Regions from separate parts of the Rhizobium sp. CC-YZS058 genome, predicted to be linked through region 2. Evidence: predicted binding sites of a transcription regulator. Region 2 holds the regulator's gene; each other region holds the start of a gene.
The links. The regulator LexA, encoded in region 2, represses DNA repair genes until DNA is damaged. The targets are predictions, from matches to a motif close to TGTTCNNNNTGTGTTCNG.
Positions count from the first base shown of each region.

Region 1: U8330_RS15650 (ATP-dependent helicase) is a predicted target of LexA. The motif match lies at 4,284-4,301, and genes of this name have one in related genera.
Region 3: dinB (DNA polymerase IV) is a predicted target of LexA. The motif match lies at 5,028-5,045, and genes of this name have one in related genera.

Region 1 is NZ_JAYESJ010000001.1:3,259,685-3,267,035, forward strand. It holds gene U8330_RS15630 (amidohydrolase family protein) at 1-865, shown strand, start outside; gene U8330_RS15635 (gamma-glutamyltransferase family protein) at 862-2,439, shown strand; gene U8330_RS15640 (amidohydrolase family protein) at 2,436-3,701, shown strand; gene U8330_RS15645 (nucleoside deaminase) at 3,698-4,180, shown strand; gene U8330_RS15650 (ATP-dependent helicase) at 4,356-6,422, shown strand; gene U8330_RS15655 (DUF333 domain-containing protein) at 6,579-6,827, shown strand; gene U8330_RS15660 (DUF72 domain-containing protein) at 6,830-7,351, opposite strand, start outside.
Region 2 is NZ_JAYESJ010000001.1:1,902,748-1,910,098, reverse strand. It holds gene U8330_RS09090 (deoxyribodipyrimidine photo-lyase) at 1-300, opposite strand, end outside; gene U8330_RS09085 (hypothetical protein) at 441-620, opposite strand; tRNA gene U8330_RS09080 (tRNA-Asn) at 717-791, opposite strand; gene U8330_RS09075 (hypothetical protein) at 1,000-1,281, shown strand; gene U8330_RS09070 (hypothetical protein) at 1,387-1,758, opposite strand; gene U8330_RS09065 (hypothetical protein) at 1,956-2,174, shown strand; gene lexA (transcriptional repressor LexA) at 2,298-3,035, shown strand; gene U8330_RS09055 (hypothetical protein) at 3,568-3,810, shown strand; gene U8330_RS09050 (hypothetical protein) at 3,923-4,045, shown strand; tRNA gene U8330_RS09045 (tRNA-Cys) at 4,167-4,240, shown strand; tRNA gene U8330_RS09040 (tRNA-Lys) at 4,386-4,461, opposite strand; gene U8330_RS09035 (cytochrome c biogenesis CcdA family protein) at 4,830-5,579, shown strand; gene U8330_RS09030 (AEC family transporter) at 5,587-6,555, shown strand; gene U8330_RS09025 (UbiH/UbiF family hydroxylase) at 6,552-7,351, opposite strand, start outside.
Region 3 is NZ_JAYESJ010000003.1:266,229-273,579, reverse strand. It holds gene U8330_RS21915 (aldose 1-epimerase) at 1-265, opposite strand, end outside; gene U8330_RS21910 (ABC transporter permease) at 273-1,274, opposite strand; gene U8330_RS21905 (sugar ABC transporter ATP-binding protein) at 1,286-2,818, opposite strand; gene U8330_RS21900 (substrate-binding domain-containing protein) at 2,922-3,893, opposite strand; gene U8330_RS21895 (FadR/GntR family transcriptional regulator) at 4,159-4,944, shown strand; gene dinB (DNA polymerase IV) at 5,073-6,170, shown strand; gene U8330_RS21885 (glycosyltransferase) at 6,263-7,351, shown strand, end outside.

The DNA.
Region 1 (7,351 bases), 1.4 Mb from region 2:
CCATGGCAGCCTGCGGATGCGCAGCCATGTCATGGTCGACGGGTCGGTGGGTCTCGCTTCGCTCGAAACCATTCTGAAGGTGCGCGAAGACTATGGAGACCTGATCGACATTCAGCTCGTTGCCTTCCCGCAGAGCGGGATTCTGAAAAGCCCCGGCACGCCGGATCTGCTCGATGCGGCGATCAGGCTCGGTGCGGATGTGATCGGCGGGCTCGATCCGCTGTCCTTCGACCGCGATATCAAGGGGCATCTCGATGTCGTGTTCGGCGTGGCCGAGCGGCGCGGCGTCGATGTCGATATTCACCTGCACGATGCCGGATCGCTGGGGGCGATGACGATCGAGGAGATCTGCGCCCGCACGAACGCGCTCGGCATGCAGGGCCATGTTGCAGTGAGCCATGCCTATGGGCTCGGCGATCTGGGGCCGGATGCGCTGCAGCGCATGGCGGCGCGGCTGGCGGAAAGCGGCGTTTCGATCATGACCAACGCACCCGGTCACCATGCCTTTCCGCCGGTGGCGCTGCTGCGTCAGGCGGGCGTGACCGTTTTTTCCGGCAGCGACAATATCCGCGATTCCTGGTGGCCGTTCGGCGATGGCGACATGCTGCACCGTGCCGAGATCATCGCCTATCGCTCAGGGTTCTACACCGATGAGGCGCTCTGCGCCGCCTTCGATGTGGTGACCGAGGCGGGCGCCACGGCGCTGCGCCTGGACGACTACGGGCTGCGGGTTGGCGCCCGAGCGGATTTCGTCGCGCTGCCGGCCGCCCATGTGCCGGAAGCGGTGGTGGCCTTTCCGAAGACGCGGCGTGTCTTCCGGGGTGGACGACTGGTCGCCGAAAACGGCCGCGTGGTTCGCCGATGACGGGCAGGACGCGACAGAGCAAGACCAGCCCTGCCCGCTCCTCCCTTGGCATGGTGACCACGCCGCACTGGGCGGCGACCGAGGCCGGCACGCGCGTGCTGGAGCAGGGCGGCACGGCCATCGAGGCGCTGGTGGCGGCAGGCGCCGCGCTCGCCGTGGTCTATCCGCATTTCTGCGGGCTCGGCGGCGATGGTGTCTGGATGATCGCTGACGCGCAGGGCGATGCGACGGCGCTGCTGGGCATCGGCCAGGCCGCAGCGGCGGTGCAGCCCGATTCTCCGGTTCCGCTGCGCGGGGCCCGCTCGGCGCTGACGACGGCTTGTCTCGTCGACAGCTGGGAGACGGCGCTTCGCATGTCCGCCGAGCGCTGGGGTGCGGCCCTGCCGCTCGACAGGCTGCTCGCCGATGCGATCCGCCTTGCCGAGGATGGGTTCCCCGTCAGTCCCAGCCAGACTTTCTGGCATGATTTCCGCGCCGCCGAGCAGGCCGACTGGCCGGGCTTTTCCGCGCTCTTCGCACGCGACGGCCTGCAACGCCAGCCGGCTTTGGCCCAGACGCTGCGCAGCATTGCCGCCGATGGCGCCCGCAGTTTCTACGATGGCGCTCTGGCCGAGGACATTGCTGCAGACCTTTCCGAGGTCGGCGCGCCGGTTTCCGCCGCAGATCTCGCTGCCACCCGCACACAGATTGCGCGCCCGCTCAGCCTCCCCTATCGCGATCTGACGCTGCTCGCCCCGCCACCGCCGACGCAAGGGGTCACGACGCTCGGGATCATGGGCGTGCTCTCCGGGCTCGACATGACGGGAAAGTCTGCCGACAGCGCCGCCTTCTACCACGCCGTGGTCGAGGCGGTGAAACAGGCCTTCCTCGACCGACATCGCATTGCCGATCCGGCCTTCGCACCGGATGTCTCGGCCGACCTGCTCGATCGGGCGCGCCTTGCGGCCAAGACGCGAGCCATCGATCCCGCTCTCGCCCTGCCTTGGCCGCATCGCCACCAGACTGGCGACACCGCGCTTCTGGCGGCGGTGGACAGGGAGGGACGGGCGGCCTCGCTTCTCCAAAGCCTCTATTTCGACTGGGGCAGCGGCGTCGTCGGCCGGCGGACCGGAATCCTCTGGCAGAACCGTGGTGCCGCCTTCAGCGTCGATCCGGCAAGCCCCAACTGTCTGGCGCCCGGCAAACGTCCGTTCTATACGCTCAATCCAGGCCTTGCGCTGAAGGAGGGCCGGCCATGCCTCGCCTATGGCACGCAAGGGGCGGATGGCCAGCCGCAGACGCTGAGCCTCCTTCTCAGCCTGCTGATCGACCACGGACTGGACCCGCTCGCCGCCCTGTCGGCGCCGCGCTTCCTGCTCGGGCGCACGTTCTCCGATCTGGCCGATAGCCTGAAGATCGAGGAGAGCCTGAGCGAGGCGACGCGCGAGGCTCTTCGCGATCTCGGCCATTCCATTGCCCCGATCCCGGCCTTCAGCCCGCTCGGCGGTCAGGCCGGCATCATCCGCATTCACGCCGATGGGCTGATCGAGGCTGCCCATGACCCACGCAGCGACGGAGGCGCGATCGGCCTATGAGAGACGGGACGGAGGATCTGTTCGATCTCATCCTGCGGCAGGTCAGCCTCGAAGGGGAAGCGGACCTGCAGGATCTTGCCATCCGCGACGGCCGGATCGCGGCAATCGGCCCGCGGCTGCGCGGCATGGCGGCGCAGGAGGTGGAGGCAGAGGGCGCCTTTGCCTTTCCGGGCTTCGTCGATAGCCATATTCACCTCGACAAGGCCTGCATTCTCGACCGCTGCCGGATCTGCGAGGGGACGCTCAGCGAAGCCGTGCGCGAGACCGCCAGCGCCAAGGCCGCCTTTACGGAAGAGGACGTCTATGGCCGCGCTGCGCGGGTTGTGGAGGCGGCCATTCTCCACGGCACGACCCGGATGCGCAGCTTCGTGGAGGTCGATCCGCGCGCGGGCCTACGGTCCTTTGCGGCGCTCAAGCGGATCAGGGCCGATTACGCCTTCGCGCTCGACCTGGAACTCTGCGCCTTCGCGCAGGAAGGGCTGACGCAGGAGCCCGAAACCGATGCTCTGCTCGAAGAAGCCTTGCGCAGCGGTGCCGATCTGGTGGGCGGCTGCCCCTATACCGATCCGGATCCGCAGGCCCATATCGACCGGATCTTCGCGCTGGCCGTTGCCCATGACGTCGCCGTGGATTTCCATCTCGATTTCAGCCTGGATCCCAGCCGCTCCGATCTCTCCACCGTCATTGCCGCCACGGAACGGCATGGCTGGCAGGGTCGGGTTTCGATCGGCCATGTGACCACGCTGTCCGCCATGGAACCGGCGGCGGTGAGCGAGGTGGCGCAGCGTCTGGCCGGCGCCGGCATCGCGGTAACGGTTCTTCCGGCGACCGACCTGTTCCTGACCGGCCGCGACCGGGACCGGCTGGTGCCGCGCGGCGTCGCGCCGGCGCACTGTCTTGCCGATGCCGGCGTGGTGGCCGCAATCGCCACCAACAATGTGCTGAACCCGTTCACGCCCTATGGCGATGCCTCGCTCATCCGCATGGCCAATCTCTACGCCAACCTTGCCCAGCTTTCCCGCGCCGAAGACATGGAGCGCGTGTTTGCGATGGTTGGCGCGCAGGCCGCACGGCAACTGGGCGCGCCCTATGGACTGGCTGTCGGCAGCCCGGCAACGCTGGTGCTGCTGGACGCCGCCGGGCCGGAGGCCGCCGTGCGCGCGGTGAGCCGGGTGATCGCAGGCTGGAAGAACGGCCGCCAGAGTTTCGACAATGGACGGCCCCGGATCTACCGGCCGGACGGGACAGGAGACAGACCATGATCACCGAGACCGACCTGACACTTCTGCGTCGCTGCGTGGAGCTCGCCAGCCAGGCCGTGGACGCGGGCGACGAGCCGTTCGGCTCCGTGCTCGTCGATGCCGGCGGCCGGATCCTGGCGGAAGATCGCAACCGCATCCATACGAGCGGCGATGGCACGCGCCATCCGGAATTCACGCTTGCGCGCTGGGCGGCCGAAAACCTCAAGCCGGAAGACCGGTCCAGGACAACGCTCTACACCTCCGGAGAACATTGCCCCATGTGCGCGGCCGCCCATGGCTGGGTCGGGCTCGGGCGAATCGTCTATGCAAGCTCCTCTCGCCAGCTCGGGCAATGGTGGGCTGAAATGGGCGTGCCGGACCAGAAGGTTCGCCGCATCGCCATCGAGGAGATCCTCGTCGGCGCCCAAATCGACGGACCCGCACCGGAACTCGCCGACGCCGTGCGCGCCCTCCACGCCCGCCGCCACGGCAAGGCGTAAGCGGCCGTTCCCCTACAGACCGCGGGTATCTCGGCTTTAAAGATCGGTGGGCGCCGAACGCCTCCATCGGTCATGGGCTTTGCAGCTGGTCGGCGAGCTGTTACGTTCGTTCTTTGTTCCGAACGCGAGTCACGGGGGCTTGGGGTGGAAGGAAGACGTGCATGCTTGAGGACGGATGGCAGCCTATCTTGAAAAACTGAACGACCGGCAGCGCGCGGCGGTGGAGCATGGGGTCGGCCTTGCCGACCGGCAGCCGGGCGGCCCGCTGCTGATCATCGCGGGTGCCGGATCCGGCAAGACCAACACGCTCGCCCACCGCGTGGCGCATCTGATCGTCCATGGCGCCGATCCGCGTCGGATCCTGCTGATGACCTTTTCCCGCCGGGCGGCGGCGGAACTGGCGCGGCGGGTCGAAAGGATCTGCCGACAGGTGCTCGGAAACAATGCGGGGCTGATGACCGATGCGCTGGCTTGGGCCGGCACGTTCCACGGCATCGGCGCACGGCTGTTGCGGCTGTACGCCGAACAGATCGGCCTTGGCGTCGACTTCACCATCCATGATCGCGAGGACAGCGCCGATCTGATGAATCTGGTGCGCCATGAGCTCGGTTTTTCGAAGACCGAAAGCCGGTTTCCGACCAAGGGCACCTGCCTCGCCATCTATTCGCGCGTCGTCAATGCCGAAACCTCGATCAAGGAGGTGCTGCAAGCCTCCTACCCCTGGGCCATCAACTGGGAGGAGCAGCTGCGCCAGCTCTTCGGGGCCTATGTGGAGGCCAAGCAGGCGCAGACCGTGCTCGATTACGACGATCTCCTGCTCTATTGGGCGCAGATGGTCTCCGACCCCGGCCTCGCCGACGAGATCGGCAGCCGTTTCGACCATATTCTCGTCGACGAATATCAGGACACCAACCGCCTGCAGTCCTCGATCCTGATGGCGCTGAAGCCGTCCGGCCAGGGGCTGACGGTGGTGGGCGACGACGCCCAGTCGATCTATTCCTTCCGTGCCGCGACCGTGCGCAATATTCTCGACTTTCCGAAGGGATTTTCGCCCAAGCCCGCCGACATCATCACGCTCGACCGGAACTACCGCTCGACCCAGCCGATCCTGGCTGCGGCCAACGGGGTGATCGACCTTGCGCGGGAGCGCTTCACCAAGAATCTTTGGACCGATCGCGCTTCCGAGCAGCGGCCGCTGCTCGTCACCGTGCGCGACGAAACCGACCAGGCGACCTACATCGCCGACCAGGTGCTCGCCAACCGCGAGATCGGCATGACGCTCAAGCAGCAGGCGGTGCTGTTCCGCACCTCCAGCCACAGCGGCCCGCTGGAGGTGGAGCTGACGCGGCGCAATATCCCCTTCGTCAAGTTCGGTGGGCTGAAATTCCTCGACAGCGCGCATGTGAAGGATCTTCTGGCCGTTCTCCGCTTCGCACAGAACCCACGCGACCGCGTGGCGGGTTTCCGCCTGCTGCAGATGCTGCCCGGCATCGGCCCGCAGACCGCGGCGCGGATTCTGGAGACGATCGCGACCGACGCCGAGCCCCTGCTCTCGCTGGCCGAGATCGCGCCGCCGGCCAAGACTGGGGAGGCGTGGCCGGCGCTCGTGACCCTGCTGATGAGCCTGCGCAAGGCAGACGCCGGCTGGCCGGGCGAAATCGGCCTGGCGCGGCTTTGGTACGAACCGCATCTCGACCGGCTGCACGAGGATGCCGACACCCGCAAGGCCGATCTCCTGCAGCTGGAACAGATCGCCAGCGGCTATGCCAATCGCGAGCGGTTTCTGACCGAACTGACGCTCGATCCGCCGGATGCGACCAGCGACCAGGCGGGCGTGCCGCTGCTCGACGAAGACTATCTCATCCTCTCCACCATCCATTCGGCCAAGGGGCAGGAATGGCGGGCGGTGTTCATGCTCAACGTCGTGGACGGCTGCATTCCCTCCGATCTCGGCACCGGCTCGACGGCGGAGCTGGAGGAGGAGCGCCGGCTGCTCTACGTTGCCATGACGCGGGCGCGCGACAGCCTGGCCCTCATCACGCCACAGCGCTTCTTCACCCATGGGCAGAACGCGCAAGGGGACCGGCATGTCTATGCCGCCCGCACCCGCTTCATCCCCGCCACCCTGCTGCAGTTCTTCGAGGCAACCAGCTGGCCAAGGGTCGCCCCCTCCCCGGCCGAGCGCGCCGCCCGAGGCGCCACGATCGACATCGGCGCCCGCATGCGCGGCATGTGGCGCTAGAGACCAAGCCGGCAGGACAGGCAAGGCGGCCCGATCATTGCCCGACACCAGCGGAGCGCATCTTTACATTCGCATATTCGGACCTATTCATGCGCGCTTCAGCTTCCCCGTCTATGATGGGGAGGGTCATGGTTCGAAGGCCCTTGGAGAACGACGATGAAACTTTCCTTCCTGTGCGGCGTGCTGCTCGCGCTTGTCCTGCCGGCTGCGGCCGAGGCGATGAACAATCCTGCAACCTACTACTGCGAATCCCTCGGAGGCCGGCCGACATCCGCCCGACTGCCGAGCCGTCAGACCATCACGCTCTGCATCCTGCCGGATCAGATGATTATCGAGGAATGGAGCCTGTTCCGCATGCAGAGTGGTGGCCGCCGCCCCATCTACAATCCGCCTGTCCTGCGCTAGGTTCACGCGACCCCGGGCAGGCGCTTGCCGGTTTTGTCGGCGGCGCCCGCCTGGAGAAAGCCCTGGAGACGAAGCGCATTGGCGAGTGCGGCGCCCGAGGCGGTATTGTCGAACACGCACCAGCTGCCCGGTGCCAGAAGCGCGCCGAACCGGGTCAGAGCGTCGTCCTCATAGAAGGAATGGTAGAGCGTCGGCGAGCCGTGCAGGCGGACATAGGCGGGCGGGCGGGGAAAACTCGTCGCCGACCACACCGGCGCGGGATCGGCGAGCACGCGTTCGATGCCGAGATCCTCGAGCAAGGCCAGGGCCTCCTCCGCCCGCCAGCTGGCATGACGCGCCTCGACCACGATGGGCCCGGCGTGGAGGCCTCGCATCATGGACAGCGCGGTGCGCACCGTCTGCGCATCGAAGGCAAGGCTCGGCGGCAATTGGCACAGCAGCGGCCCGACCTTCGGACCAAGCGGCGCGATTTCTGAAAGGAAGGCTTCGAACAGCGCCTGGCACCCTTTCAGCCGCTGCTCATG
Region 2 (7,351 bases):
GGCGGACGCACCGGTTCGTTCGACCAATCTCGGCACGATGTCGATCGCCTCGCCACGGCGCAGGATCAGCGGCGCGCCAAGGCGTTTCAGGTCGTCGCTGAGGGCGGCGAGGGAATGATGCAGCCACCAGGCCTGTGCCTCGCCCAAGGGGCCGGATTCGCCAGGCTCGAGGATGTAAAGAGGGAGGACGGCGCGCCCGGAAGCGACCGCGGCGGCGAGCGCACGATTGTCATCGGTCCGCAGGTCCTTTCGGAACCACAGGATGACCGTTCCCGTCTCCGCCCGCTGTGCCTTCGCCATTGTCCCCGCCATCCTCTATCCGCCGCTGTCTACGGCAGACGAGAAGGGGTGGATCAGGGATCACGGAAAAACAAGATGTTGCTGCGTTTATCCGAAACGACTTTTCAAGAATGATGCCGAGCTCACTGAGACGGCAGACGTCAGAGCGCCCCGCCCGTCACAGGGTTGACCACTGGTCGTTCCGCCTCGTCCGGTGTGCCGCTGGGGACTGCGAAAGGAGGTGCGACAGGCGCATCTTCTTTCTGCTCGGCCTCATCCGCTCGCTCAATCACGTCTTTCGGCGACGATTGTTCGACGTCCGTCCGCTTCTCATCCACCATCGTCCACCTCCGTCAAAGACAAGAGGAAGGCGGGACTGCACGGATAGTTCCCGGAGAGGATGGATGAAGGGATTAGGGAAGGAAAGAGCCAGTAAATGGCTCCCCGGGCCGGATTCGAACCGGCGACCTGTCGATTAACAGTCGAATGCTCTACCGCTGAGCTACCAGGGAACATCTGCGCCGCAGAAGTGATGCTGCTATTACAAACGCTTTCTCGATTTGCCAAGCGCTTTTTCAAAAAAACTTGCCGCCCTGTGGATGAATGCCCATCTTCGCTGCGCATCCCGCGCGGCCCGAGAGACGGGCTATTGCCGCGCGAGACGGCGGCGCGCCCACGCAGGCGCGGGATGCCGTGTGAAACGAAATGAAAGGAAGAGGCATGTCGGATGCCGAAAACCGGGTTCGTCCCGCGGCGCCGCCGCATCTTCAGCTGGGGTCATGGCGGATTCGCTTGCCGCGCTCCCGCTGGCTGCGGGTGCTGATCGGGGTCCTGTTCGTGCTGTTCGGCTGTCTCGGCTTCCTGCCGATCCTCGGCTTCTGGATGATCCCCGTCGGCCTGATCGTCCTGTCGCACGACTTCGCCAGCGTCAGGCGCCGACGCCGCCGCTTTGCCGTCTGGTGGGGTCGACGCCGGCAGGCGAAGGAACAGGCATCGTCATAAGTCACCGATTGAAGCGCTGAAAAGGCAATGGCCCGCACGAGGCGGGCCATGTGAGACTTCACGACCGTAGCTGCTACGGGCCGGTGTACCCGTCAACCAGAGAGCTTACGGCTGCTGCGCCGCGCCGCCGCTCCCGGTCTGCGGTGTAGGATCGCGATCGGCGGGAGCCGGCTGCATGGCTTCGCCAGCCGGCGGCGTATTATCGACCGTGCCTTGGTTCGGGGTTGTGGCGCTCGTATCGTTCGGTGTCGCTGCCGGAGCCGTCTGCCGCGTGGTCGCGGCGTCGTTGTCGACGCTTTCGCCGTAAAATTCCGCGATTCCCCACGCGAGGGCTGCGAGCACCAGTCCGCCGATCAGCACCTTCAAGACCGGCGAACCCTGTCTGCCCTGCCGGGCTTCCGTCGGGGAAAGGGTCACCTTCTTGTTCAGTTCGCTGGTGTTGCGCACGTCGCCGCGCTCGTCGACTACCTTGGCCATGATGTCTCCTCAGGCCGGCTCAGCCGGCGGTTTGATTGCTGGAAGAACGCAACCAAGCCTGTTGTGTTCCCGCAGGCCTCGGCATCGCGAGTCTCTCTCCCTTCCCATTTCGTCGCGACTCGATTCGTGATAGAGAAAGCATGTCGCTGATTTGCGGAGGAGCAAGCGGGCGACCTGTCTGCATTCGGGAGGACGACATGCAGTATTCCGTTCAATTCTTTACATGGACCCCGCGCGAGGGCGTGCACCAGGTTGGCCAGACCATTGCCGTCGAGGCGGTCAACGCCAAGCTCGCCGCTGTCACGCTGCTCGGCGTGCCCCTCGACGAGACGGGCGCCAGCAACAGGCTGGCGGCGCGGGTGTGGGGACGCGAGAATGAGGAGAGGGCGGACTGCGTCTGCTTTTTCTACCATTAGCGTCGGCCGGTGCTCGTGGGCTCGAAACGCGATCCGTTTTTCGCTGATTGAGGGCCTTGTGGAACACATAAGGAACAGCTAGTCTCGTTCTTGATTTGTTTCCAGCGATTCCGGAGCCTCGCCATGCTGACGCGCAAGCAACAGGAACTCTTGATCTTCATCCATGAGCGGCTGAAGGAATCCGGTGTTCCCCCCTCCTTCGACGAGATGAAGGACGCGCTGGCGCTCGCTTCCAAATCCGGCATTCACCGGCTGATCACCGCGCTGGAGGAGCGCGGCTTCATTCGGCGTCTGCCGAACCGGGCTCGTGCGCTGGAGGTGATACGGCTGCCGGAGGCCTATGGCGCCCCGAGCAAGGAACCGCGCCGCAGCTTTTCGCCGAGCGTCATTCAGGGAAGCTTGGGGCAGGAGCCGGCCGCGCCCGCCGCCGCACCGTCCGCGCGGGGTCGGCCCGTTGCGCCGGGCAACGACAACAACAGCGTCTCCGTTCCGGTCATGGGCCGGATTGCAGCGGGTGTGCCGATCTCGGCGATCCAGAACAACACGCATGACATCGCCGTGCCGCTCGACATGATCGGCGTCGGCGAACATTACGCGCTCGAGGTCAAAGGCGATTCGATGATCGAGGCCGGTATTCTCGACGGCGATACGGTCATCATCCGCAACGCCAACAGCGCGAGCCCCGGTGAGATCGTCGTGGCGCTGGTCGATGACGAGGAGGCGACGCTGAAGCGCTTCCGCCGAAAGGGCGCCTCCATCGCACTCGAAGCCGCCAATCCGGCGTATGAGACGCGAATCTTCGGCCCCGAGCGGGTCAAGATCCAGGGCCTTCTGGTCGGCCTGATCCGCCGCTACCACTGACGGTTCACGGGAAAAGGGCAGGCAGGCCGTGCCTGCCTCCCAGCCTGCTCGGTCCGCCTTTCAGACCGTCACCGTCGGTCGATATCGCCATCGCCGCGGATGAACAGCATGCCAACGGCGCCGAAGACGACGACGGCCTGCAGAATAAACATTGGCCATTCCTGTGCCATGCCGAACCTCCCGGGCGCGCCTGCTGCTGCCTACTGCTTACGATCGCGGCGCGCTCGCTCCTCGACCAGACCTAGCGCGCCGTCCGTCCCTTAGAAGGGTGGCGCGGGTGATGGCGATCTCCGCGACCGATGCTGGACGAGAGAGCCTGCGTTTCGCCTTCCCGGCATTGCGGGCTTTGCGACCGGTCTCCCGCATCCACTCTCGCGCCCGTCCGTCCGCGCTCATCGAAGCGAGCCATTCGCTTGTTGCACGGCAAGCTTGTGCAGGGATCGTGCCTGGCTGCGGAACCGCAAGCCCTTTGGCACGTTTGCTGCTCGAATTCGAACGGCGGACATGATGATCGCCGGATGGGGACATGACCATGCCCGGCACAAACGCCGTCCTAGAAGTGCTTGCCTTCGACCGCGCCCCGGATGGCGGCTTGGCCCTGGTCGAGCCGACGATTTCCGCGGCGAGCGAAGATGAAGCGAGGCACGTTGCCCTTCGCCTGGCTGACCAGCATGCCGGCGCTGTCGCGCTGCGCCGGGACACGAGCCCGGCCGTCGGTGAAAGCAGCGCGCCCGTCGTTCTGTTCCAAGCCGGCGAGATCGGCGATTTCGACTAGCGGGATCGTCCCGATCCACTGCTGCCGTTCGCTTCTTCAGAACACGACCACACACCATTCCAGTTTGCCTCCCGCTGCCATCCCTGGCGCGGCCTGCCGAAAGGGTATCTCCATGCGTTTCATCTTCGTTGGCATGATCGTCTCCGTCCTTTCCATCCTTGCGCTGAAATACGCCAACAACGACATCGGTCAGGCAGTGCCGCTGATGAACCCGCAGGCGGTTTCGAGCCTCTGATCCGTCGCGTCATGGGCGAGGAGACGCGGGCGGGGAAAAGTGCGGCCCGCACCGGCTTGCCTCTTGCGATTTCTCGCGGATGGCTCTAAACGCACGCCACGGCTTGTTTATGAGCCTGTGAGGCCTCGTGGCGGAGTGGTGACGCAGAGGACTGCAAATCCTTGTACCCCGGTTCAATTCCGGGCGAGGCCTCCAAAACTCTCCACATCATGATAGAAGTTTGATTGTTGCCATCGTTTGGCCGCGCCATCCGCGAAGGGGACGGCGCATCTCCCGGCTCCGCAAACGATGCCCGCCAGTCCCGTTCAATTTGCGTGTTTTTTTCGTAATTTGACGAAGATGGTGAGCGCGCAGGGATTCGAACCCTGGACCTACTGATTAAAAGTCAGTTGCTCTACCGACTGAGCTACGCGCTCTTCCAGATCCGGCACGGCCGGCGAAAGTGGGCGGAGATATGCATAGGCCGGCCCGCGGGGTCAACCCATAAAAGCCTCTTCGCTGTTTTTCCATCGGCCTCTCTCGGCAGCGACCGAGCGCGACTCCCCAGCAGCATTCCGCCGGCGGACCTTCGCGACGCCGTTCATCCTGATCGTCCAATCCCTCGTCGCGCGATCCCCGGTCGTGTTGCCGCAGGGAGGGTGAGACGGTTTCCAAGGGGCGATGGGAGCGGTAGAGGGGAGGGGCTGGCAGGGGTGCGGCCATGGTCGGTCCCGCCAGTGACTTCATGCCGGCGCGGGCTTGGCGCGGCGCGACGTCGGTTCGATTGACATGCCAGGAGTTGCCGGTGGCCATTGCCGAAATCCCGATCGTCTATGCGCTTCTCGCCGGGGCGCTCTCTTTCCTGTCACCTTGCGTGCTGCCGCTGGTCCCGCCCTATCTCTGCTATATGGCGGGCGTATCGATGGATCAGTTCCGCGAAGGCGGCGGCCCGGCGGCTGCGGGTCAGGTGCGGCGGGCGGTGTTCGTCACCGCGGTGCTGTTCACGCTCGGTTTTGCCACGGTCTTCGTCGCGCTCGGGGTCGGTGCGTCGAGCCTCGGCATGCTGCTGCGCCAGCACATGGACGTGCTGTCGCGGCTCGGCGGCTTCGTCGTCATTCTGATGGGTCTGCATTTTCTGGGCGTCCTCCGCATCCCCCTGCTTGCCCGAGAGGCCCGATTCCAGGGCGCAGGCAAGCCGGCGACGCTTTCCGGCGCCTATGTGATGGGTCTCGCCTTCGGCTTCGGCTGGACGCCGTGCATCGGTCCGGTTCTCGGCACCATTCTCGGCGTTGCCGCGGCACGCGACACTGTGGGGCAGGGTGCCGCGCTTCTCGCCGTCTATTCGCTCGGCCTCGCCGTTCCCTTCTGGATCGCGGCCGGGTTCTCCGGCGCCTTCATGGGCTTCCTCACCCGCTTTCGCCGACACCTGGGACTGGTGGAAAAGATCATGGGCGCTTTGCTGGTGCTTTCCGGCCTCGCCTTCCTGTTCGGCTTCGTCAGCAGCGTCGCGATCTGGTTCCAGGAGAGTTTTCCCATCCTGATGAAAATCGGGTGAGGCGACCGTGGCCTCGCTTCTCGCGCTCGTTCTCCCGTTCTTCGGCCTCATCCTGCTTGGCTATCTCGCCGCGCGCTTCACGCCGCTGCGCCATGCCGGGGCCGATGGTCTTGCCTGGCTGAACGCCTATGTCCTCTACCTCGCCCTGCCGGCCCTGTTCTTCACGCTCATTTCCCGTACGCCGATCGAGGAACTCGCGCGGTTCGATTTCATCGCGGTCGATCTGGCGGCCACCTACGCTGTCTTCCTTCTGGTCTTTCTTCTCTCCCGGCTGGTGCGCGGCAATGGAATCGCCGGATCGACGGTTCAGGGCCTGGCCGGCTGCTATGGAAATATCGGCTATATGGGACCGGGTATTGCGCTGCTGGCGCTTGGCGAGAAGGCGGCCGTGCCGGTTGCCCTCATCTTCTCCTTCGAGAATGTCGCCCATTTCATCGCCGCTCCGGCGATGATGGCGCTCGCCGGCGGAGAGACCGCTCGCCCGCTTCGGCTGGCCGGCCAGGTGGCGCGGCGCATCCTGCTGCATCCCTTCATCCTGGCGACCCTGATCGGCGTCGGCGCCGCCGGATTGCACCTGCAGCCGCCGGCCGCTCTCGACCGGCTGATTGCCATGCTCTCGCCAACGGCGGCACCCTGCGCGCTGTTTGCCATGGGCGTGACGCTGGGCCTGCGGCCGCTGACGCGCGTGCCGGCCGAAATCTTCTACATCGTCCCGGCCAAGCTGCTCCTCCACCCGATCCTCGTCGGTCTCGCTCTGCTGCTGGTCGGCGGCTTCGACCCGCTCTGGGTTGAGGCGGCGGTGCTGATGGCCGCCCTGCCGACGGCGGCCAGCGTCTATGTCATCGCCGAGCAATATCAGCTTTGGCAGCAGAGAGCCTCGGCGACCATCCTCATCTCGACCGGTCTCTCGGTCGTCACCGTGAGCGGGCTGATCTATCTCCTGCATGCCGGCATCTTGCCGACCGCGCTCCGCTAGGCGCGGCGCGAGAAGCGGGGAAGGGCGTCGCGCAGCGTGCGACCAATCTCCTCCAGCGCCGCGCCAGGCCGGAGCCCTTCGCGCATCAGCAGGTTGCGCAGCGGCGGGGCCGAGGCCAGCGCCTGCAACCCGCCGGCGCGCAGAAGCTGCACGGGCAGCAGGCCGGTCAGAAGCGAGCGATTGAGCAGATCGACGCTCATGGTCCGACTGACGACATCGGCGCGGCGGCGCGCATCGTAGCGGGCACCGAACTCGGCGCCGAGCTGCGATGTCTGCGCCACGAGCTCGCTCAGCGCCGTGACATCGCGGAGACTGAGGTTGAGCCCCTGCGCGCCGATCGGCGGGAAGGCATGCGCCGCTTCGCCAATAAAGACGGCGCGGCCGGCACCGAGACGTTGCGCCGTCAGCCCGGAAAGCGGGAAGCTTTGCGGCGCAGCCTCGACTGTCACCTTTCCGAGCATGGACTGCATGCGCCGCTCCACGGCAAGCGACAGCTCTGTCAGCGGCAAGGCGGCGATGCGCGCGGCATCGAGCGGCTTCATGACCCAGACGAGGCTCGACCGATCGCCCGGCAGCGGCACCTGCGTGAAGGGCCCATCGGCCGTGTGGAACTCGGTCGAGACGGTCATGTGCGGCTGCTCGTGTGCGAAATTCATGACCAAAGCCGTCTGCGGATAGGACCATTCCCGCGCCTCGACGCCCGCCGCCTTGCGCACCTTGGAACGCTTGCCGTCAGCACCCGCCACCAGGTCGGCCGAAAGAAGCTGCCCGTCGCTCAAGTGCAGAACGGCCTTTT
Region 3 (7,351 bases), on a different contig from region 2:
CATGCAGATAATGCGGATCCCACGCCGTGTTGGGCGAGAGGGCATAGACCTGGTGCTCGAACTGGAAGCGGTTGTTGCGGACGCGGTTGCCGAAGGGCACCAGTGGAAAGCAGCCCGCAGCCAGCGCCCCTGCCTCGTCCTGCGGCCCTGGCCGCAGAAGGGGAACGGTGTCCCCTCCCCTCGACCAGAAGAGATCCTGCACCACGCCGCCCTGCGTTGAGACACGCGCCTTGAGGCCGTCCTTTTCGATAGAGAACAGGGTCATGTTTGCCTCACTGCCGGCTGCGCGCTGCGCCGCGCTTGATCGCCTGGATATTGGCGAGCACCGCCACGACGATGATGAGGCCGCGCACGACCTGCTGGAAGAAGGGGTTGATGCCGAGCAGGACCAGCCCGTTGCCGATCAGCGTGATGACGAGAACGCCGAGCAGGGTGCCGAGCATCGACCCCCGTCCGCCCGAAAGCGCCGTTCCGCCGACGACGACTGCCGCGATCACATCGAATTCAAGCCCGCTCGCCGCCGTCGCATTGCCGGATCCAAGCCGCGACAGGAGAAGAATGCCCGACACCGCGGCCATGGCGCCGGCAATCGCGAACAATTGGACGCGGATGCGCGCGACATTGATGCCGGACAGAAGGGCGGCCTGTGGATTCCCGCCGATCGCATAGACGGAGCGACCGAACGCGGTCTTGCGGCTGACGAAGGCAAAAACGGCGAAGAGCACGAGCATGATGATCGCCGCCGGGGGAATGCTGAGGATCGGTCGGTCGAGAAGGTCGACCAGATCATTGCGGCCGATCGACACCGGAAGCGCATCGGTCATGAACAGCGCCGTTCCGCGCAACGCGCTCCACAGGCCGAGCGTGCCGACAAAGGAGGGCACGTCGAAATAGGCGCGAAGGATGCCGGCGATCGAGCCCAACGCCGCACCGATGACGATGGCGAGAACAAAGGCCAGCGGCGTCGGAACACCCCATTGCAGCAGATAGGCGAGCGCGACCGAGATGAAGGCGACCATGGGGCCGACGCTGACATCGATCTCGCCGGAAATGATGATCAGCGTCGCCGCCCATGCCGCAATGCCGATCGTTGCCGCATCGCGCAGGATGTTGATCTGGTTGTTGAAGCTCATGAAGCCGTTGGCGGTGGTCGAGAAGACGACATAGAGCACCAGGATCGCGATGAAGAGGCTGATCTCGTTCATGTGCTGGGAGAAACCGCGGCGGCGCGGCGCGGCGCTGTCCACGGTCCGGACGGCCTGGTCATTGGGCATTCTGGCCTCCATCAATGTCCGGCGATGCAGGCGGCCATGACGGCGTCCTGATCGATGGCCGGGGAAAGAAATTCGTCCGTCAGCCGGCCATCCCGAAGCACGAGCACGCGATCGCAGACGAGGGGCAGTTCCTCGATCTCGCTGGAGACGAAGATGACGCTGCGGCCTTCCGCTGCAAGCTGGCGGATGATCGCGTAGATCTGCGCCTTCGCCTCGACATCGACGCCCCGCGTCGGTTCGTCGAGCAGCAGGACACGGCTGCCGGCATGGACCCAGCGGCCGATCACCACCTTCTGCTGGTTGCCGCCGGAGAGCGTACCGATCGGCGTGTCGGTGGCAGCCGTCTTGACATGAAGCCGGCCGATCACGCTGCGCGTCGCCTCCGCGATCCTTCGCGCCGACAGAATGCCGCGATGGCTGACGGCCGCGAAGTCGGTGGCGACCGTGTTTTCGTCCACGCCGAGAAGAGGCACGATGCCCTCCTCTTTACGGCTTTCAGGCGTGTAGCCGAAGCCGCGCTCCAGCATGGCCCGGTAGCTCGGCCGGCGAAGATCGGCACCATCGACCGAGATTCGGCCGCTTTCGAAAGGCCGCACGCCCATGATCGCCTGCAGCAATTCGGTCCGCCCCGCACCCAGCAATCCGGCAATCCCTAAGACTTCGCCCTGGCGAAGCGCGAAGGAGATGCGGTCGAGCTTGGGCGGCAGGGTGAGATCCTCGACCGCAAGCACGATCTTTTCGCGCGTCTTGGGTTCGATCCGCGCGGCCTGCGCCGCTTCGGACCCCAGCATGAGCCGAACGATCTCGCGCGTGTCGGCACCGGCCACATCGACCGTGTCGATGATCCGCCCGTCGCGCATCACGGTGGCGGAGCGGGCGATCTGGCGGATCTCGTTCATGCGGTGGCTGATATAGATGACGGCAATGCCCTCGGCGGCGATCCGCTTGACGGCGGCCATGACCTTCTCGGCCTCGGCGGCGGCAAGCGAGCTGGTCGGTTCGTCGAGAATAACGAGCTTCGGCTTGCCGAGCAGCACGCGCGCGATCTCGACGAGCTGGCGTTCGGCGGGGCTGAGACCGGCGACGAGATCGGCCGGCGACATGGTCAGGCCCAGACGCCGCATGGCGTCGCGGGCCTCCTGCTCCATTCCGGCATAGTCGAGCACGCCGGCGCGCCGCGGCCAGCGACCGAGAAACAGGTTCTCGGCAATCGACATGCCGGGAACGAGGCTCAGTTCCTGATAGACCACGCGCACGCCGCGCGAAAAGGCATCCTGTGCGCGCGCCGAACCGCTGCCCGAAAGCGCGACCCCGCCGATCGAGACGGCCCCGCTGTCCGGCACTTCGGCGCCGGTCAACAGCCGGATCAGGGTGGATTTGCCGGCGCCGTTCTTGCCGAGCAGTGCCCGCACCTCGCCCGGTTCGACCCGGAACGAGGCCTTGTCGAGCGCCAGCACGCCCGGATAGCGCTTGGTGCACGACGAAAGCGCGGCGATGGCGGTGACATCCGGATTATGTGACGGCGCGCTTGCGGAATGGATCATCACGAGCCCAATTCAAAGCGAGAAGAAGAAGGATGGGCAAGCCCGGCCGCAGTCCTCGGAGACCCGGCCGGGACGAAGGAGGACGGTCAAGCCGTCCCGATGGTTACGGAACGCCGTCGGAGTGGGCCTCCAGCCAGGCCTTGCCGTCCTCTGCGCTCTTGTAGAGGTCGATGTCGTAGGCGACCTTGATATCGGCCGGCGCCTTGCCGTCGATCGCGCTGATCGCCTGCGTCAGGGCAAGCTTGCCGAGCCCCTGGCCCGAAATGTCGACGACGGCCTTGATGACGCTGAAATCGGCCAGCTCCTGGGCGATCTCGGTCGTCATGTCGCCGCCGAAGACCACGGTCTTGCCGGTGCGGCCCTGGCTCTTGACGGCGCGTGCGGCGCCCAGCGTCGCCCCGCCCGCTTCGCCGAAGAAGGCGTCGAGATCGGGATGGGAGGAGAGCATGGTGCTTGCAACCGAGACGGCCTTGTCGAGCGTCGCGCCTTCCTGGTTGTCGACGATCTTCGCATTCGGCACCTTGGCCATCAGCGCCTCTTCGAAGCCCTTCCGGCGCGTGACGCAGACCTCGACGAACTCGCAGTTCAGTACGCCGATCGTCGGCGCATCCTTCTTCTCGGCCAGGAAATAATCGGCAGCGGCCTCACCCAGCTTGTGGCCGAACTGATAGGGATCGCCGACGGCATAGGCCGAGACATAATCCTTCATGTCGGTTTCGCTGAGGCAGGTGTTGTAGCAGACCACCGGAATGCCGGCATCATGGGCGCGGCGGATCGCGCGGAAGGAACCGTCGGCCGAGACCGGCGACACGATGATCGCCTGCACCCCGGCGGAGATCAGCGAATCGATGAACGAGGATTCCTTGCTGACATCGCCCTGCGCATTGGTCTCGATGATGTCGAGCTTGCGGCCGGCTTCGGTTGCGCCGGTTTGAATGCCCTTGCGAACGCCGGCATAGAAGCCCTGCGCGTCCATGTAGATCGCCCCGACCTTCAGGTCCTTGTCCTGCGCGAACGCGGCCGATGCCGTCAGCATGGCAAGAGATGTAACGGCTGCTCTCAATCCCAGTTTCATAGCTTCCTCCCAACGCGATGATCCGCCTTCGGCCTGCATACCCGCCGGCTCCCAAGACTGACCCACACCCTAAACCTGATCATATGAATGTCAATATAAATACGATTTATTTTGGCGCAGATGGTCGAAGCGGCTGAATTCGGCGTTCCAGCGGTTTGCAGTCCGAACTCTGCGGCGAAATAAATAATATGAATGCGCCGGTGACGCCGGCTTGACGCGCGTGGAAAAGCGGCGGAATGCTGCAGCGGGAACAAGGAGGCAGAGAATGACGGCATCGGCCGTGGCACGTCACCTGACGCAGAACGGCGACCCGATTGCCGGGCGCGGCAAGCGCAGCGTGCGCGAAACGCTTCTCCGGCAGATCGTCGAAAAGATCGTTTCGGGCGAACTGCCGGAAGGATCGACCATTCCCAACGAGGCTGAGCTGACCGAGCAGTTCGGCGTCAGCCGCACAAGCCTGCGCGAAGCCATGCAATATATGTCGGCGCTGGGCATGGTGCGCTCGCGCACGCGGGCCGGGACCACGGTGCTGCCGCGCGAAAACTGGAACTACCTCGACCCGCTGCTTCTCGACGTGATGCTGAAGATCGGCGCGGACGAGACCTTCTACACCTCGCTGATCGACGCTCGCCAGCTCCTGGAGCCGGCCGCAGCGGCGCAGGCGGCGGCCAATGCCGATGCCCGCGCTCTGTCGCAGATCGCGCGGGCGTTCGAGGACATGGTGGAGGCCAATTCCCGCGATACCGAGGCCTGGAGCCGTGCCGACCTCGAATTCCACACCGCCATCATCAACGCCAGCGGCAATTGGGTCTATCGCCAGTTCGCAACCGCCATCCGCGCGGCCTTGCTGGCGAGCTTCCGGCTGACCAATCGCGCCAGCCAGTCGCACCAGCAGGCGATCGCCAAGCATCAGGACGTGCTGGAAGCCATCCGCATGCGCCGGCCGGATGCCGCGCGCTACGCCATGGAGCAGCTGATCGGCGTCGCGCGCAGCGAAATCACCGACGCTCTTCGCCGCCAGCGCAAGATGCCGGATGAGCCGGCGCGCTGACGACCGAACCGCCTCCAAGCGGCGTTGCCATGTCGGTCCGAGCGCGCCGATGCACCGGTTGGATTTCCCCGTCAAGCCTGCTATGTTCTCATTTTGTTTCCTTTGAGACTTGCCTGCGACGCCGCGCCATGACCTCTTCCGCTCCCCCCGCGATCCGCAAGATCATCCATGTCGACATGGACGCCTTCTATGCCTCGGTGGAGCAGCGCGACAATCCTGAGCTTCGCGGCCTGCCGATCGCCGTCGGCGGATCTGCGGCCCGCGGCGTCGTGGCGGCGGCGAGTTATGAGGCCCGCACCTTCGGCGTTCACTCGGCCATGCCCTCGGTCACCGCGAAACGCCGCTGTCCGTCGCTCATTTTCGTGCCGCCGCGCTTCGAGGTCTACAAGACCGTGTCCCGCCAGATCCGCGAGATCTTTGCGGAGTACACCCCGTTGATCGAGCCCCTGTCGCTCGACGAGGCCTATCTGGACGTGACGGAAAATCTGAAGGGCATGGAGATCGCCACCGAGATTGCCACCGAGATCCGGGCCAAGATCAAGGTCGCGACCGGGCTCAACGCCTCGGCCGGCATCTCCTACAACAAGTTCCTCGCCAAGATGGCGAGCGACCTCAACAAGCCGAACGGACAGGCGGTCATCACGCCGAAGAACGGGCCTTCCTTCGTTGCCGCGCTGCCGGTGAAGAAGTTCCACGGCGTCGGCCCGGCCACGGCCGAGCGGATGCGCAAGCTCGGCATCGAGACCGGCGCGGATCTCGGCGCCAAGTCCCTGCCGTTCCTGACGCAGCATTTCGGCAAGGCAGGGCCCTATTTTTATGGCATTGCGCGGGGAATCGACCATCGGCAGGTGCGCGCCGACCGGATTCGCAAATCCGTCGGCGCGGAAGACACCTTCGTTTCGGATATTGCCGATCTCGGCCTCGCCAAGGCGGAACTGCGTCCGCTGGCCGAAAAGGTCTGGCGCCATTGCTCGACGCAGGGCATCAGCGGCAAGACCGTCACCGTGAAGATCAAATATGCCGATTTCACGCAAGCGACCCGCAGCCGCACCGTTGGACAAGCCTGCACCGGCGTCGAGGACATGCTGGATGCGGCGGAGGCGCTTCTGGCAACGGTCCACCCCTTCAAGCTGCCGGTCCGCCTGCTGGGCGTCACCCTGTCCTCGCTGACGAACGACCGCACCCCTCTACGCAAAGAGGAAAGCCAGCTGGGTCTCCTCCTGTAAGCGCGCACCGAAAGGTGCGCACGATCGGGAACGGAACGGCCGGAAAATACTTCCTCGCTACCCAAACCCAGTCCTCGTTTCCGGATCGTCGTATGCCTCAGCCTTCTTCCCTGCCGCGCCGGATCGTCGTCATCAGCGATTTTCAGGATGGGCCGTGGGAGGAATCGGAGCTTCCCGATGTCGAGGCCTTCCGTCGCGAATGGCTCACCGGTCATCGCGGCCTGCCCGTCACGCAGGCGCCGCAGAGGGAGAGTGTCGCGGTCGATGGCGGCTATATCGAACGCCTGCCGCTCGCCTGCCTCAAAGCCGGACTGGCGGACACCGCGGAGATCTGGACGCACTGGCGCGGTGAAACGCCGCCGCCGGCCTGGACGCGCGGCAGCCCGCACCTCCTGCGTCGCGCCTTCCGCATGAACGGGCCGGAGGCTCCCTTCGCCTCGAACGACATGCTGGGCCATATCGCCGCCTTCGGCCCGCCGGAGATCCTCTGCGTCTGGGGACTCGGCATCAGCGAGGAGATCCTGGAGGCCTGCCGCGACAGCATCTGCATCTACAACTCGATCGACGCGCCAGCCCTTCGCATTCCGACGACCGTCAGCCGCCATTTCGATCTGGTCCTGACCGGGGCCGAGTGGCAGTCGCAGGCGGTGCTGAGCCGCCATCCCGAGATGGCGACCGCCATCATGCCCGTCGGGCCGGAATTCGCTTCGGACACCACCTTCCGCCCGCTCGACATGCCGAAGATCTACGACGTCATCTATGTGGCCGCGGCGCAGGCCTACAAGCGGCACGACATTCTCTTCGACGCTTTGGCCAAGCTGCCGCGCAGCATCCGCGCGCTCTGCGTCTGCGGCTATGGCGAGCTGACGGAGCAGTTTCGCCACCGGATCGGCGAGCTCGGGCTCTCCGTCGACATCATCGATCCACCCGGCGTCCCATTCGAGGAGGTGAACCGGCTCATGAACCAGTCGCGGCTCGGCGTCGTCTGCGGCGTGGACGATGGCGCGCCGGCGATCCTGACCGAATACATGCTGGCCGGCATTCCGGTGCTGGCCAACAGCGCGCTCAGTTGCGGCCTCCACTACATTACGCCGGAGACCGGCCGCATGGCTCCCGCTGACGAATTTCATCACGCCATCGTCGACATGCTCTCCGCCGCCGCCCGCTTCTCGCCGCGCCAA